DNA from 2 places in the Methylohalobius crimeensis 10Ki genome. Region 2 is predicted to be linked to the other one. Evidence: predicted binding sites of a transcription regulator. Region 2 holds the regulator's gene; the other holds the start of a gene.

Region 1 (8,270 bases), on a different contig from region 2:
GGGCCATCTCATCGTCGGTCCAGAACGTCCCGTCCACCAGCAGGCAATCGACCTGCTGCATGGCCTCGAACACATGGGGTTCGATTTCTCCCAGGCCGGGGGCGTAGTAGAGCTTCCGGCCGGTGGAGATTTCCTCCACCACGACGCCGATATTGTCGCCCGGATAGGGGTCATTGCGATGGGGGGAATAGGGTGGCGCCTTGCTTTTGAGCGCATGGCCGGAAAACTGGAGATCCGGGAAGCCCGGAATCCGGAAAGCCCTTCCGTCCAAGGGGACGGGATGGCGATTGACGCCGCAGTAGTGCTCGAGCATGGTGAGGACCGGAAAACCGGAAGTCAGATCCTCGTAAACCGGATCGGCGCAATACAGCTCCAGCGGTCGGTTGCTTTCCCGCAAAATGAGCAGGCCGGTGGTATGGTCGATTTGGGCGTCGATCAGGACAACGGCGCCGATGCCGGTATCGCGCACCCCCTCCTTGGGTTGAAGCGGGGGGTTGGCTTCCAATTGAAAACGGATGTCCGGCGAGGCGTTGAACAACACCCATTTCGTGCCGTCGCTGCTGACGGCAATGGAGGATTGGGTACGGGGTTGGGCGTTGATTTCTCCGCGGCGGAGGCGCCGGCAGTTGCCGCAATTACAGTTCCATTGGGGGAATCCGCCGCCGGCGCCGGATCCCAAAACTCGAATCAACATAAGCGATGCGTTGCTGTCTTTCAGGCCCGGAAACAACAAGGGGTTTCCCGAAGAAACCCCCTGCGTTCATTCTAAAGCGAATGGCTTAACGGTTGTAGATGTACATGGTGACTTCAAAACCGAAGCGCAAATCGTTGTAAGTGGGTTTTTCCCATTTCATATTGCGTACCTCCTGACACGATTCTCGTTTACCGAGATTGGCAGTATACACCGCCTGTAAGGGAAGGCAAATAGGAAGATGTCCTGGTAGGGGGCGACCGGCGTAGGGGCGACCGGCCGGTCGCCCCTACTGGCCGCAGGTGGGGCAGTCCGGATGGCGGGCGAGGGTGAGGCAGTTCCATTCCATGGTCAGCCCGTCCAGCAGCAGCAGGCGACCGGTGAGGGAGCGCCCGATCTCCAGGAGGACCTTGATCGCTTCCAGGGCTTGAATGCTGCCGACGATGCCGGTCAAAGGAGCGATCACCCCGGCTTCGGTGCAGCGCTCGGCCAATTCGCCCCGATCCGGATAGAGGCAGTTATAACAGGGGCTATCGGCGCGGCGCGGGTCGAAAATCGCCACCTGTCCTTCGAAGCGGATCGCGGCGCCGGAAATCAGCGGCGTGCGGGCGGTCACGCAGGCCCGATTGACCTCGAAACGGGTGGCGAAGTTGTCGCTGCAATCCAAAACCAGATCGGCTTGGTCCACTTGCGCTTGGAGTTTTTCTCCTTGCAGCCGCTCGCAAATCGCGTCTACCCGGGTATGGGGGTTGAGGGCGAGCAGGGTTTCGCGGGCCGAGGTCGCTTTCGGCTTGCCGATGTCGCCGGTGTGATGGGCGATCTGACGCTGCAGATTGGAGAGTTCGACTTGGTCGTGATCGGCAATGGTCAGGTGGCCGACGCCGGCGGCGGCCAAATACATCGCGGCGGGACATCCCAGGCCGCCCGCCCCGACGATGAGCGCCCGGGCTTGAATTAATCTTTCCTGCCCCCATATGTCGATCTGAGGAAGAAGGATTTGGCGGCTGTAGCGTAAAAGCAGTTCGTCGTTCATGCGTCTTTAGAAAACCACGGATTTTCAACAAAAATGGCTTGACAGCAGTAAAAATGCCACTATTATTAGCACTCGAGTTCTTTGAGTGCTAACAGAGCAGTCGTATTAACGAGCTTTAACCCAACGTTAAGGAGAAAGCCCATGAAACTACGTCCCTTGCACGATCGTGTCATCGTCAAGCGTCTGGAAGAAGAAAAAACTTCGCCCGGCGGTATTGTAATTCCCGACACCGCGAAGGAGAAACCGATCGAGGGTGAAGTGCTGGCCGTGGGGAACGGCAAAATACTGGAAAACGGTGATGTGCGCTCCCTGGATGTAAAGGTGGGGGACAAAGTGTTGTTCGGCAAGTATGCCGGCACGGAAGTGACCGTCGACGACGAGGAGCTTCTGGTCATGCGCGAAGACGACATCATGGCCGTTCTCGAAGGCTGAAACGTCGAGTCAGGCATTCTTGAAAATTTGCTAAAGAACGAGGGATATAGAAATGGCAGCGAAAGAAATCAAATTCGGTGATGACGCTCGTCACAAGATGGTCCATGGAGTCAATCTGCTGGCCAAGGCGGTTAAAGTGACTTTGGGCCCCAAAGGCCGCAACGTGGTTCTGGAAAAAAGCTTCGGCGCACCTACCGTCACCAAGGACGGCGTGTCCGTGGCCAAGGAAATCGAACTGAGCGACAAGTTCGAAAACATGGGCGCCCAGATGGTCAAGGAAGTCGCGTCCCAGACTTCCGATACCGCCGGCGACGGCACCACCACCGCGACCGTTCTCGCCCAGGCCATTCTCAACGAAGGCTTGAAAGGAGTTGCCGCCGGCATGAACCCGATGGATCTGAAGCGCGGCATCGACAAAGCCGTGCAGGCAGCGGTGGATGAACTGCAAACCCTGTCCGTGCCCTGCACCGACAGCAAATCCATCGCCCAGGTGGGCACCATTTCCGCCAATAGCGACGAAGAAATCGGCAAGATCATCGCCGATGCGATGGAAAAAGTGGGCAAGGAAGGCGTGATCACGGTCGAGGAAGGTTCCGGTCTGCGCAATGAGTTGGATGTCGTGGAAGGGATGCAGTTCGATCGCGGCTATCTGTCGGCTTACTTCACCACCAATCAGGAAAACATGAGTGCGGAAATGGAAAATCCGCTCATCCTCATCCACGACAAAAAGATTTCCAACATCCGTGAACTGTTGCCCGTGTTGGAGCAAGCGGCGAAAGCCAGCCGTCCGTTGCTGATCATCGCCGAGGACGTGGAAGGCGAAGCTTTGGCCACCCTGGTGGTGAACAACATGCGCGGCATCCTCAAGGCTTGTGCGGTGAAGGCGCCCGGCTTCGGCGACCGCCGCAAGGCGATGCTGGAAGATATCGCCGTTCTCACCGGCGGTACCGTCATCTCCGAAGAACTGGGCATGAGCTTGGAAAAAGCCACCTTGGATCAATTGGGATCCGCCAAGAAAGTGGCGGTGACCAAGGAAGATACCACCATTATCGACGGGGCCGGCGGCAAGGAAGACATCGAAGCCCGGATCAAGCAAATCCGCGGTCAGGTGGAAGACGCCACTTCCGACTACGATCGTGAAAAGCTGCAGGAACGCTTGGCCAAGCTGGCCGGCGGCGTGGCGGTGATCAAGGTCGGCGCGGCCACCGAAGTGGAAATGAAGGAAAAGAAGGCGCGCGTCGAAGACGCCCTGCATGCCACCCGTGCGGCGGTGGAAGAAGGCATCGTTTCCGGCGGCGGCGTGGCCCTGGTCCGGGTGCAGCAGAAGATCAAGGGACTGAAGGGCGACAACCACGATCAGGACGTAGGCATCAACATTGCCTTGACAGCAATGGAGGCGCCGCTGCGCCAGATCGTCGAAAACGCCGGCGAAGAAGGCTCGGTCGTTTATCACAAAGTCGCGGAAGGGGACGGTAACTTCGGTTACAATGCCTCGACCGGTGAGTACGGAGACATGATCGAGCTGGGGATTATCGACCCTGCCAAGGTGACTCGGACCGCGTTGCAGAACGCTTCTTCCGTGGCGGGCTTGATGATCACCACCGAAGCCATGGTGGCGGAAGAGCCCAAGGATGAATCCGCTGGTCCGGCCATGCCGGGCGGAGACATGGGCGGCATGGGCGGCATGGGCGGCATGATGTAATCATCGCTCCCAATCCGCTAAGTACGCAAAGGCCCCGCTCGATCGAGCGGGGCCTTTTTGCTTTCGAGGAGACGAAAAATGCGCAAACGTTTGGAAATTCGCATATCGGGCCGAGTCCAAGGCGTGTTCTATCGTGCCGCCACGGTGGAGGTTGCCGAACGGCTGGGCGTGACCGGTTGGGTCCGAAACCTGCCCGACGGCCGGGTGGAGGTCATGGCCGAAGGAGAAGAGGCGGCTTTGCAGCCATTACTCGACTGGTGCCGGCAGGGGCCGCCGGCGGCTAAGGTTACCGATGTGAAATCGACCGAAGCGCCGGCGACCGGGGAATTTAAGGATTTTTCAATGCGGCGGTAAGCAGGGCTGTTGGTCTGACAACGAGAGGCTTATTCGCCGTAGACCATCACCTTGTACTTGCCGTAAATCCCCAAGATATTGTGGGCATCCCAATCCACGTGATGGACTTTAGTGATATCGCCGTTGAGTTTAGCCGCCTCGATACTGCAGTCGCCCGTGGCGACCAAGCTCAGGATGCTGGTGCATTCTGCAACCCCGGTTTTGTGTGGCCGATCGCCGAGGGAAGTGGCGTGAATCGGCAGTTTGGTGTCGGTGAAAGCGACGCCCGTGGGGTAGGGGGTGGCACAGCCGCCCAGCAACCCCAGGCCGGCGATCGTTGCGATTCCAATAATTTTTCCGAACATGGCGCTAATCCTCCTCGGGATGGTGAAAGTCGATTGCAGTATGATCCATCCTTCAGGGCGGCGCAAGTTTGCCGTTAAGATGATCGGCTAGGAATATATCGGACCCGTGCTTCGCCGGCCAGTCGTTCCACCTTGCCCAGGGTAGCGGCCTCCATCGGCGCGAGCTGATCGAGCGCCTTCTTCTCCTGATGGGAGGGCACGCATACGATCATTCCGATACCGCAGTTGAAAGTGCGCAGCATTTCTTCTTGGGTGATGTTTCCCTGTTGCTGTAGCCAGGAGAAAATTGGCGGTAACGTCCACGCATCCAGGTCGATCGCAGCGGCCAGGCCCTCCGGCAATGCCCGCGGCAGGTTTTCGCTGATGCCGCCGCCGGTGATATGGGCCAAGGCGTGAACCTCGCATTCCGTCATGAGTTCCAGAAGGGGCTTGACGTAGATGCGGGTGGGTTCCATCAACCAGTCGGCGAGCGGTCTGCCGGCCAAGGATTGGGTCAGGTCGGTTTGCTTGGCTTCCAGAATTTTTCGAATCAGGGAAAAACCGTTGGCGTGCGGGCCCGATGAAGCCAGGCCGATCAAGACGTCCCCGGGGCGGACTCGGCTGCCGTCGATCAAACGGTCTTTTTCCACAATCCCCACGCTGAAACCGGCCAAATCGTATTCACTCCCGGCATAAAAACCGGGCATCTCCGCCGTCTCGCCGCCGATCAAGGCGCAGCCGGCTTGTTCGCAGCCCGCGGCGATGCCTTCGATGACCTTTGCGGCGATAGCCACCTCCAGGTGACCGGTGGCGAAATAGTCCAGAAAAAACAAAGGCTCCGCCCCTTGCACCACGATATCGTTGACGCACATGGCGACCAGATCGATGCCGATGGCGTCGTGGCGGTTCAATTGCATGGCCAATTTGAGTTTGGTGCCCACCCCGTCGGTGCCGGCCACCAATACCGGTTGCCGGTAGCGCTCCCAGGGTAGCTCGAACAGCGCGCCGAATCCGCCCAGGCCGGTCAGCACTTCAGAGCGGAAGGTTTTCTTGACCACCGGTTTGATTTTTTCCACCAGGGCGTTGCCGGCGTCGATATCTACGCCGGCACTTTTGTAATTGAGTGACATAGGTTTATCCGTTGGAAATCGCTTGATTCAATTTGCATGGTAGATCCAAGCTGATATTGTACGAGATCCGATAAAGAGGTGAATGAATTTACGATGAACTGGCTTTCCGTAAGGCAGATCCCCAACCTGATTACGGTGATGCGAATTTTTTTGGTGGGGCCGACGGTATGGTTGATTTTGGAACGCCGGTTCGACTGGGCCTTGGGGCTGTTCTTTGTGGCCGGGGTTTCGGATGCGTTGGACGGTTATCTGGCCAAGCACTTCGGCTGGTTCAGCCGCTTGGGTTCCTTGTTGGATCCGATCGCGGACAAGCTGCTGATCGTCGCCTGTTATGTGGCCGGAGCTTGGATCGGATTGCTGCCCGGCTGGTTGGCCGAGCTCGTGGTGGCGCGCGATTTGGTCATTCTGCTGGGCGGTGTGGTGTATTATTTGTTTCTGCATCCCTTTGAAGGGCAGCCAAGCTGGATAAGTAAATTCAACACCTTGTGTCAAATTGTCTTGTTGTTGGTATTATTTTGGCAACACGGTTTCCGTCCCCTTCCCACGGGGTGGTCGACCGGATTGATCTATTTGGTCAGCGTCACGACCGTGGTCAGCGGTATCCAGTATGTTCATTTATGGGGGAGTTATTTTTCGTCCGAAGTGGGAAAACGCCGGCATTCGTAGGCATCTTGGGATACCGGGCGGTTAAGCGCTGGTTTACAAATCCGAATGGCCGATACCCCCACTGCAATTTGTAAACAAGCTCTAAGCTCGACTTTCCCCATTATGCGGCATAGCACATTATCTCGATACAGCGGGTCAGTAATGGGTTGGGATTTTTTTCCACGTCGGTGGCTGGCGGCGACCTGGAAAAAAGGTGTGCACTCCACAGGTGACGGCGTACCAAGGCCAACGCATCGATAAAGGTCGGGTGAGTTTTGCGATACCAGGCAGCGGTACGCACCGGCATCGCCTGGTTGGCGACCAGCCGATCGGCCATGAGGGTGACCAGGGAGAACAAGCCGAGCAGGATGGGCGTGGTCCGGGCGATCGCCCGCCTTGACCATTGGCGCTGCGTTTCCAGTCCCAAGTGGGCACGGGTTTCTTCGAAGGTGACCTCGACCTGCCAACGGCGGATAAACCACTGGACGATCTCTGTCGGCGCGGCCTTCGGATCCGTGCACAACAGCGCTTGGGCCTGGAAGCGCTGGAGCGGATCGCGGATCAGCACCCAACGGAGCGGTACGGGCGGTTTGCCCGCGTGGTACCACACCGCCGTGCCCGAGGCGATTTCCACCGGGCGGTCGGATTCGCCATACCACCGCGCAACGGTCAAGCGTTGCCAACGGGTCGCCGGGTCGGCGGCCACTTGCGCCAGCGTGGAGAGCCGTTTCCCCTTTTTGCGCGGTCGTCCAGAGCGGCCCGGTCGCGGCGGCGGGGCCGGTTCGTACAACGCCGCATCCAACCGCAGCCGGGTCACGACACTGAACCGGTCCCCAGTGACGGCCGCCAAAAGATCCAAGGCCGCAAAGCTCTGATCGGCGACCACCACGATCGAGCGGGTGGGCAACCAGCGCCGGACCATCCGCAAGAGCTGCCGGGCCCGCTCGGTCAAGGATCGATGCGCACGCCGATAGCGCCGATAGTAGCGCTCCGAGGGGCATAGCGAGGTCAGAAAAGGAAGCGCCCAAACCCGATGGGCCCAAGGGATCGGCACCAACAGCATCAGGCTCAACCAGCGCAGGCCGCTGGCTTTCACAAAATGCCCCCGGCTGGAGCGGACCGGGTCCCGGTAGATCCCCCGAGCACCAATCTTGCGCCCCCACCGTCGCTCAATCGTGTCATCCAATCCCATCACCAAGGGTCCCTGCCAGGCAAACGCCTGGATTAACAGCCCCAACAACAGGCGACTGCTGGCCAGCCCAGACCACCGCGCCCGGCTGAGCACCCGATGGTAGTTCTTGAACCGTCGCTCCTCGCCGAGCCCCATCACCCGAAGCACTGCCGCCACCGTGCGTCGACCAGGCGTGAGGATCGCACCTATCAGTAACACTTGCGCCCGTTGCCATACCCTTTTGCTGAACAGCGGTGCAAACACCTTTATAATCGACAAGACGTCGGGAGGTAATCCGCCCATCTGAAGAACCTCTTTTTGGTCGAAGATGATTCTTCATAGGTGGTTATCTCCCGGCCCTTATACAACCCCTCAAATGGGGAAAGTCGAGCTAAGAAGCTGTTTACAAAGCTTATCTCAAAGCGGGGTAGGGTCCGGCGGCTTGACCTCCGGGACGCCGTGAACCCATCCCTGGGGGCTCGAATCGCGACCGTCCAGGTCCCGAACGCCCTCCGGTCAAGCCGCCGGACCCTGCTTCAGATCAGCTCGGGTCAACTTTGTAAACAGCCTCTAAGCTCTGTTGATATTTGGAGACGGCCTCTGGGTTTCGTCCGGAAGAGTTTTTTATGCTCGTTTGGGAAGGAGCTGGTATGATTTTTTTCAGGCAAGGGGTTCGAAAATAGGAGCGGTTTTCCAGGTCATGGCCGATCCGGTGGGCGCTGCTCTTGATCTTAAACTGAAAAAGTCGTGGGTGCCCGAGAGCGGGAGAACCCCGGCGTAGGCGAGTCA
Region 2 (8,270 bases):
CGGGCACATCCACCCAGGCATCGCCGTTGGGTGCCGAGACGATTTTATAGGGCACCATGTCGACGTCCTTTTTCACCACCGCATCCTCGTGCTTACGCCCGATCAGACGTTTGATGGCGAACAGGGTGTTCTGCGGGTTGGTGATCGCCTGCCGCTTGGCCGGATTCCCCACCAGCACCTCGCCTTCCTTGGTGAAAGCGACGATCGACGGCGTGGTCCGAGTGCCTTCCGCGTTTTCGATCACCCTGGGCTTGCCGCCCTCCAGAATCGCCATGCACGAGTTGGTCGTACCTAAATCGATACCTAAAATTTTTGCCATTGGCTTAATCTCCTACTGTTATTCATGTTCGCCCGCTTGAGTGATAAATGGGGCCAAGCTTTCGATTTTCAAGCTTCCTCGTCGATACGCGGCTGCGCTTCGGCGGATGGCTTGGCCACCACCACCAGGGCGGGACGAATGAGCCGGTCGTTCAAGGTATAGCCCTTTTGGAATACCTTGACCACGGTATCGGGCTCGACCCCTTCGATGTCTTCGGTGGTCATCGCCTGATGGTATTCCGGGTCGAATTTCTCGCCCAGCGGCTCGATTACCTTGATCTGGAAGCGATCGAATACCGTCAGCAGCTGCTTGAGGGTCAATTCGACCCCTTCGCGAATCTTTTCCAGCTCGTCGGTTTCCCCCGCCGCCTGCAACCCCAGCTCCAGGCTGTCGGCCACCGACAAAAGCTCCTGGGCGAATTTCTCGATCGCGTACTTCTGCGAATTTTTGAGTTCGCGCTCCATCCGCCGATGGAGGTTTTCCAGCTCGGCCTGGGCGCGCAAAAGTTTGTCCCAATTTTCCTCCGCCTGACGTTCCGCCTCGCTCAGCTTTTGCAGCAGAACCTCCGGCGATTCCTGGGTTTCGGCCGCCTCAGCCTCCACCGCCTCGGTCTGCGCCGTGGTTTCTTCCTGGGAATCTTTATTTTCCTCGGTCATAGCCTCTCCGCTTATCTGTTCTCCGAAAACTGGCAATAATATCTCCGGTTAAGACGGATGGAGGCGTCAGCCGCAACCCACCGCTCAGTCATGATGGATTCACGCGCGATGTCCGCGACGCTGGACGAACCGGGAGTCGTCCTACCGATGCGTCGATTCACTCCACCCATCTGGGGATGTTAGTTAAGATGGGGACGCCAGTTTCTGATTCAAGGCCGTGCTGAGCAATTTGGCGGTAATATCCACCAGCGGGATGACGCTTTCGTAGCGCATCCGGGTCGGACCGATCACCCCCAGCACCCCCAGCACCCGGCCTTCCACCTCGTAACTTCGGGTCACCAGACTGCATTGCTCGAAGGGCCAATAACCCGATTCCTCGCCGATGAAAATTTGCACCCCTTCCGCTTCGATGCATTGATCCAACAGATGCAGCAAGTCGCGCTTCTCGTCGAAGGCTTCGAACAATTTCCGCAGACGCGCCTGCTCGCTCAGTTCGGTGAAGTCCATCAGATTGGTCTGGCCGGCCAACACATAATCTTCTTCCAGGGACTCAGGCTTCATGAACAGGGAGCCGGCCGCTTCCAAAACCGACTTGATCTCCTCGCTGATCCGCTTCTCGGTCTGCTGCACCTCCTGCCGGATCGCGTCCCGCAGCTCGGTCAGGCGCTTCCCCTCGAGCCGGGCGTTGAGATAGTTGGACGCTTGCTGCAATTGGGACGGCGTAAACGCCTGGGACGGACGAATGACCCGATTATAGACTTCGTCGTCATCGGTCACCAGAACGACCAATACCCGCCCCTGGGAAAGCGGCAAAAACTCGATGTGCCGAAAAGCGACCTGCCCGCGCCGCGGCAAGGTCACCAGCCCCGCCATGCGACTGACTTGGGCCAGCAGCCGGGAAGCCGCGCCCAAAAGCTCATGGGGTTCCTCCAAGGACTCGAAGCCTTTCCATAGTTCCCGGGTCACCCCCGCCTCCAAGGGCTTGACGGTCAGCAGGGAATCGATGAACAATCGATATCCCTTGACCGTGGGCACCCGACCGGCGGAGGTATGGGGCGAAGCGATCAGGCCCAATTCCTCCAGATCCGCCATGATATTGCGAATCGTCGCCGGACTCAGGTTCAGCCCCGCCCCCCGCGACAAGGTGCGGGAACCCACCGGCTGACCTTCGTCAATGTAGCGTTCGATCAGCACTTTCAGCAAATGCTGGGATCGTTCGGTCAATTCCAGGAACTGGGACATGCCAATCTTTGCTGTTATCAGCACTCTTTTAAAGGGAGTGCCAAGCTAGCAATCTCTAGATATATTGTCAAGAAACACCTAATATAATTTATTTATGTCATTCGATTGTTTCACTCCGTGAGCGGATGCTTCCACACCATTGGCATCGTCGCCAAACCTAATGTAGAACAAGTCGGCCATACCTTGCAGGCCATCTACGCACATTTGCGCCGGCGCGGATTCGAGCTGCGCCTCGAGGACGTCGCCCAACGACTGTTGGACGCACCGTCGGAGACGGTCCGCCCGATCCAGATGCTGGGCAAGGAATGCGACGTGGTGATCGCGGTGGGAGGCGACGGCACTTTGCTCAATACCGGCCGCTCCGTGGCGCCCTTCGGCACCCCGGTGATCGGCGTCAATCTCGGCCGGGTCGGCTTCCTGGTGGACGTTTCCCCCCAGCAAGCGCTGGTGAAACTGGACGCCATGCTGGCCGGTCACTACCGCGCGGAAGAGCGGCCCCTACTCCGCGCTCAAATCGTCCGGGAAGGCGGCATCGTTCGCGAGGAACTGGCGGTCAACGAGGTGGTGGTCCACCGTTGGATCACCCCTTGCATGATCGAAATCATCACCCACATCGACGGCCGTTTCCTCAACTCCCAGCGCGCCGACGGTTTGATCGTTTCCACCCCCACCGGCTCCACCGCTTACGCCTTATCCGGAGGGGGACCGATTCTCTATCCGACCCTCGATGCCATCGAGCTGGTTCCGATCAACCCCCACACCCTGACCAATCGACCCATCGTCATCGCCGGCGGTAGCGAAGTGGAAATCGCTTTCGGCGCGGCCAAGGACATGCGCGCCGAAGTTTCTTGCGACACGGTTTCGATTCCCGAAGTCCGCTTCGACGATCACATTCGCATCCGCAAAGCGGATCAACCGCTGAAGCTACTGCACCCGGTCGATTACGATTTTTTCGAGATTTTACGGGTCAAATTGAACTGGAGCAGCAACGGACCTAAACGATGCTGACAGCTTTGAGCATCCACAATTTTGCGGTCGTTAAACGACTGAATCTGGACTGGTTTCCCGGCTTTACCGCCTTGACCGGCGAAACCGGGGCGGGAAAATCCATTCTCCTCACCGCCCTCGATCTGGGATTGGGCGGGCGCGCCGCCGCCGACCTGGTGCGCAGCGGCGCCGACAAAGCGGAAATCGTTCTGGAATTCGACTTGGAACAGGCCCCGACGGCCCGTCAATGGCTTGTCGACAACGATCTGGGAGACGGCCCCGATTGCCTGATTCGTCGCAGCGTGGCGGCCAAAAAGCGCAACCGGGCTTTCATCAACGACCGCCCGGTCGGTCTCGAAGCCTTGCAGAACCTGGGCCAGCACTTGGTGGAGATTCACGGCCAACACGCCCACTTGCGCTTGCGCCAACCTTCCGCCCAGCGCCAGCTGCTCGACGCCCACGCCGGCAACGACTCCCTGCTGACCGAACTCACCGGCCTTTATCGGGACTGGCGCGCCACCCGCGAGCATTTGATGCGCCTGCGCCAAGACGTGGGAGATCGATCCCTCAGGGAGGAATTTCTGCGCTTCCAGATTCAGGAACTGGAAGCGGCCGCCATCGAGGAACTGGACTTCGACGCCCTCATCGAAGAACATACTCGGCTCAGTAATCTGGACAAGATCTTGGCCTCCGCGCAAAGTCAATTGCATCTTTTGTATGAGGACGACGCCTCGGTGTCCGACCGTATCGACCAGGCGGCTAGAGAGCTCGAATCTCTTCTGGAGTTGGCGCCCGAATTTCAAGAAACCGCGGAATTGGTGCGGAGCGCCCAAATTCAGCTGGAAGAAGCCGGCCATCTGCTCCGCCAACGCCTGGAGGACTTGGAGTCCGACCCCGATCGCTTGATGCGCCTGGAAGAGCAGTTGACCGGTCTCCACGACCTGGCCCGAAAACATCGGCTCGCCCCGGAAGCCTTACCCGAGCGGCTGGCGGAAATGCGCACGGAACTGGACGGCCTGACCCACCAGGAAATCCGCATCGCCGAATCGGAACAGCGCCTGGAATCACTGGAAGCCGCCTATCGGGAGCAGGCCTCCCGGTTGAGCACGCGCCGGCGCGACTGCGCCGAGGGCCTGGCCGCACGCATCACCGAACTGATTCGCGAACTGGGAATGCCCCATGGGAAATTTGCCATCGACCTCCAAACCGAAACCGCTTCCGATCCCCGCCCCGAAGGATTGGACCGGGTGGAATTTCGGGTGGCCACCAACCCCGGCATGCCTCCCAAGCCTTTGGCGAAAGTCGCCTCGGGCGGTGAATTGTCGCGCCTCAGCCTGGCCATTCAGGTGGCCTGTAGCGAAGCCCGTTCGGTCCCGACCCTGATCTTCGACGAGGTGGACACCGGGATCGGCGGCGGCGTCGCCGAGATCGTCGGCCGCCGCCTGCGGGAACTGGGGGGAAACCGGCAGGTGTTGTGCGTCACCCATCTGCCCCAAGTGGCCGCCCAGGCTCACCATCATTACCTGGTCAGCAAGGCCCAACCGGAACCGGAAGCCGACAGCGATCACGTCGGCGTGGAAACGCGAGTACACCCCTTGGATTCGGATAGCCGGCAGCAAGAAATCGCCCGCATGCTGGGAGGACTGACAATCACCGACCAAACCTTGGCCCACGCGGAGGAAATGCTGCAATGGACCCGCTAACCCTGCCCCCGGAATGGGCGCCGCAGTCCTTCGTCCTGCTGGCCTGGCCCCATCCGGAAGGAGATTTCGCTCCCTGGCTGGAGGCGGTGGAACACAGCTACGCCTTGACGTTGGCCGCGATCAGCCAGCGCCAAGGGGCGGTGATCGTCTGCCGCGACGCCGATCATCGCGCTCACATCGATACGCTTCTCCAGGGCTACCCAATCGAGCCGGCTCGCATCCGCTTCGCCAAAGCCCCTTATCGCGACACCTGGGTGCGGGACACGGCGCCTTTGACCGTCCAGCGAGGGCACCCGGCGGCGTGTCAATTGATCGATTTCCGCTTCAACGGTTGGGGCGGAAAATATCCCTCCCAAGTGGACGACGCCTTGGGCGAGCACTTGTACGGACAAGGTATTTTCGGATCGACGCCCTACCGACGCGTGGACTGGGTGCTCGAAGGCGGCAGCATCGAAACCGACGGCGCGGGCACCCTGCTCGCCACCCGCAGTTCGATTCAGAACCCCAATCGCAACCCCGACCCTCGGCGAACGGAAGCGGTGCTGGCCGAGCACTTGGGTATCAAGCGTTTTTTGTGGCTGGATCACGGCCGTATCGAAGGCGACGATACCGATGCCCACATCGATACCTTGGCGCGCTTTTGCAACCCCGAAATCATCGTATATCAGGCTTGCGAAGACCCCGGCGACGCTCATTACGCCCCGCTTCAGGCCATGGCCGAACAATTGGCCGGTTTCGAGACGGCCGCAGGCCGACCTTACCGCTTGATTCCATTGCCCCTCCCGCGCGCCATTCACGACACAAGCGGAAGACGCCTGCCGGCATCCTACGCCAATTTTCTGATCGTCAACGACGCGCTGTTGGCGCCCGTCTACGACGACCCCGCCGACGCCGAAGCGCTGGCGAGACTGCGACAGGCTTTTCCCGATCGGGAGATCGTGGCCATCCCCGCCCGCGCCTTGATCCATCAATACGGCAGCCTTCACTGCATGACCATGCAATATCCCCAATCCGTTCGCTTCGAGGAAAATCGATGCTGGAAAATCTGCACGTCGCCCTGATTCAACAAGCTTGTTCGGGCAGCCGGGAGGACAACCTCAACGCCTCCGAGCGCGCCATTCGCCGAGCCGCCGCGGAAGGGGCCCGCTTGATCCTGCTGCCGGAGCTTCACACCCTGCCCTACTTCTGCCAGACCGAAGACGTCGCCTGTTTCGATTGGGCCGAGTCGATCCCCGGTCCCACCACGGAATTCTTGGCCGATCTCGCCGCTGAGCTTCGGGTGGTGATCGTCGGCTCCCTGTTCGAACGCCGCGCCCCCGGTCTCTATCACAATACCGCGGTGATTCTGGAACAGGACGGAACCCTGGCGGGAAAATATCGCAAGATGCATATTCCCGACGATCCGGGTTATTACGAAAAGTTTTATTTCACGCCGGGAGATTTGGGGTTCCAACCGATACCCACCAGCGTGGGGAAATTGGGTGTGCTGGTCTGCTGGGATCAATGGTACCCGGAAGCGGCACGTTTAATGACGCTCGCCGGTGCCGATCTTTTGCTCTATCCCACCGCCATCGGTTGGGATCCCAACGACGACGAAGCCGAAAAACGGCGCCAACTGGAAGCCTGGCAATTGATTCAGCGCGCCCACGGCGTCGCCAACGGCTTGCCGGTATTGGCCTGCAACCGCATTGGGCTGGAACCCGATCCGAGCCGACGGTCACCGGGAATTCATTTCTGGGGCCGCAGTTTTATCGCCGGGCCGCAAGGAGAATTACTCGCCCGGGCGGAAGCGGAGGAGGAAAAAATTCTATTCGCTTGTCTGGCGCCAGGGAGAACGGAAGCAGTCCGCCGAATCTGGCCTTATCTGCGCGATCGTCGAATCGACGCCTACCACGACCTGATCCGGCGGTTCTTGGATTAGAAGCGATCAAGCCGAAATGCGAAACTCTTCCCGATCGTGGCCTTGGTTCACCAATTCCCTCAGCCAGCGGGGCATTTGGCCGCGCCCGGTCCAGGTGATGGATGCGTCGGACGGATGGCGGTATTTGGGAGGCAGCTTGGCTCTCTTCCGGGAAGGTTTGGCTTCCGCTGCTTTCGATTTCACCCGAATATCCACATCGAGTCCAACGGAAGCCGCCAATTCCTTGATTTGGCGAATCACCTCACTCCGTTTTTCCTTTTGCTTGACTTCGAGTGTTCGATGAGCTTCTTCGATGAACTGCTTCAGCTCTTCCGGCGAAAGTTCTTCTAATTTGTCTTCGATTTGCATATCCAATGTTCCATTCCTCATAACTTAATAAAATTCTACGCTATTATAGCGTATTTCATTACAAATAATACCCGATGAAATTCAATAAATACCCCTATAAAGCTTTCTCGCAAAACCGCAACCAAAACGGCAAAACCCGATGTCCGGCGAACGCCTTCTTTTTTTCTCTCCTATCGGCGAGAGAGGCAGTTAAGATCCTTCTGGCAATCTCGGGGATATTCGGCATTTCTTTGTCCATCCATGCGCAAGCCCCAAATGGCATCGAACCTCTTCAGGTAAATCTCACTAAAAATATCCGCCAAATCGAGATCAAGACCGATAACCAAACCATTACTATTGAACGCAACAACGATTCAACCCACAGCATCGAGCCACCTTTCGATAAAACATCACGCCCATGCCCCCCTTTTTGCATCCAACCGGTAACCGCCGCCCCCGGCGTGGAAACCTTGGGGGAATTGGAAATGATCGAATTCTTACAGAAAAGTTCCACTGACGATCGAGTTTTGATTGTGGATACCCGCTTGTCGGAATGGTATCGGCGAGAGACGATTCCTTTGGCTGTCAATATCCCGGCGGAAAGGTGGACGATTGGGCTTGAAAAACTCCTTAAAGAACGCTTGGGCGCCAAAAAAACGGAAAACCAATGGGATTTTTCAAACGCAAAGACTCTGGTGCTTTTTTGTAACGGATACTGGAACCCGGACTCTTATGAAACGATCCAATTGTTAGTCGGCGCCGGTTACCCAGCGGAAAAACTTAAATGGTATCGGGGCGGTATGCAGGCATGGCAGTCCCTGGGATTGAGCACCCAAATACCACGCTAAAAATAGAAGAGAATCGCAACCCTCTTCCAACGTCATTCAATTTTGTTTTCAAAAGTATTGTTATTGACCCCATGACGAATATCGCAGCGCGACATAAACCAACAGCAACCTCTTTACTTTCCCCCCCCACCACTACCCAAGCGAAGCACCCGCTTCATTGGCAGGAATTGATGGGTGTCGCTCAAGCGCTCGCCATCGCGCGCGCCATTCAAACGGATGAGCGCTTATATGTAATCGTCATGCCCGACAGTCAAAGCGCGCAACAAA

What was found. Region 2 encodes HrcA, which represses chaperone genes, less so after heat shock. Its sites were predicted from a motif close to TNTTAGCACTCNNNNNNNNNGAGTGCTAANA; they were not measured.
Region 1: groES (co-chaperone GroES) is a predicted target of HrcA. The motif match lies at 1,788-1,818, and genes of this name have one in related genera.

What each region holds. Positions count from the first base shown of each region.
Region 1 is NZ_ATXB01000001.1:2,673,172-2,681,441, reverse strand. It holds gene pqqB (pyrroloquinoline quinone biosynthesis protein PqqB) at 1-694, opposite strand, end outside; gene pqqA (pyrroloquinoline quinone precursor peptide PqqA) at 780-854, opposite strand; gene H035_RS0113120 (HesA/MoeB/ThiF family protein) at 981-1,724, opposite strand; gene groES (co-chaperone GroES) at 1,866-2,156, shown strand; gene groL (chaperonin GroEL) at 2,209-3,858, shown strand; gene H035_RS0113105 (acylphosphatase) at 3,937-4,212, shown strand; gene H035_RS0113100 (TRL-like family protein) at 4,242-4,556, opposite strand; gene purM (phosphoribosylformylglycinamidine cyclo-ligase) at 4,631-5,665, opposite strand; gene H035_RS0113090 (CDP-alcohol phosphatidyltransferase family protein) at 5,759-6,331, shown strand; gene H035_RS0113085 (IS701 family transposase) at 6,432-7,784, opposite strand.
Region 2 is NZ_ATXB01000002.1:450,243-458,512, forward strand. It holds gene dnaK (molecular chaperone DnaK) at 1-319, opposite strand, end outside; gene grpE (nucleotide exchange factor GrpE) at 388-975, opposite strand; gene hrcA (heat-inducible transcriptional repressor HrcA) at 1,159-2,217, opposite strand; gene H035_RS0115855 (NAD(+) kinase) at 2,335-3,225, shown strand; gene recN (DNA repair protein RecN) at 3,219-4,907, shown strand; gene H035_RS20245 (agmatine deiminase family protein) at 4,895-5,968, shown strand; gene H035_RS0115870 (carbon-nitrogen hydrolase) at 5,941-6,828, shown strand; gene H035_RS0115875 (H-NS histone family protein) at 6,835-7,176, opposite strand; gene H035_RS0115880 (rhodanese-like domain-containing protein) at 7,251-8,003, shown strand; gene mfd (transcription-repair coupling factor) at 8,075-8,270, shown strand, end outside.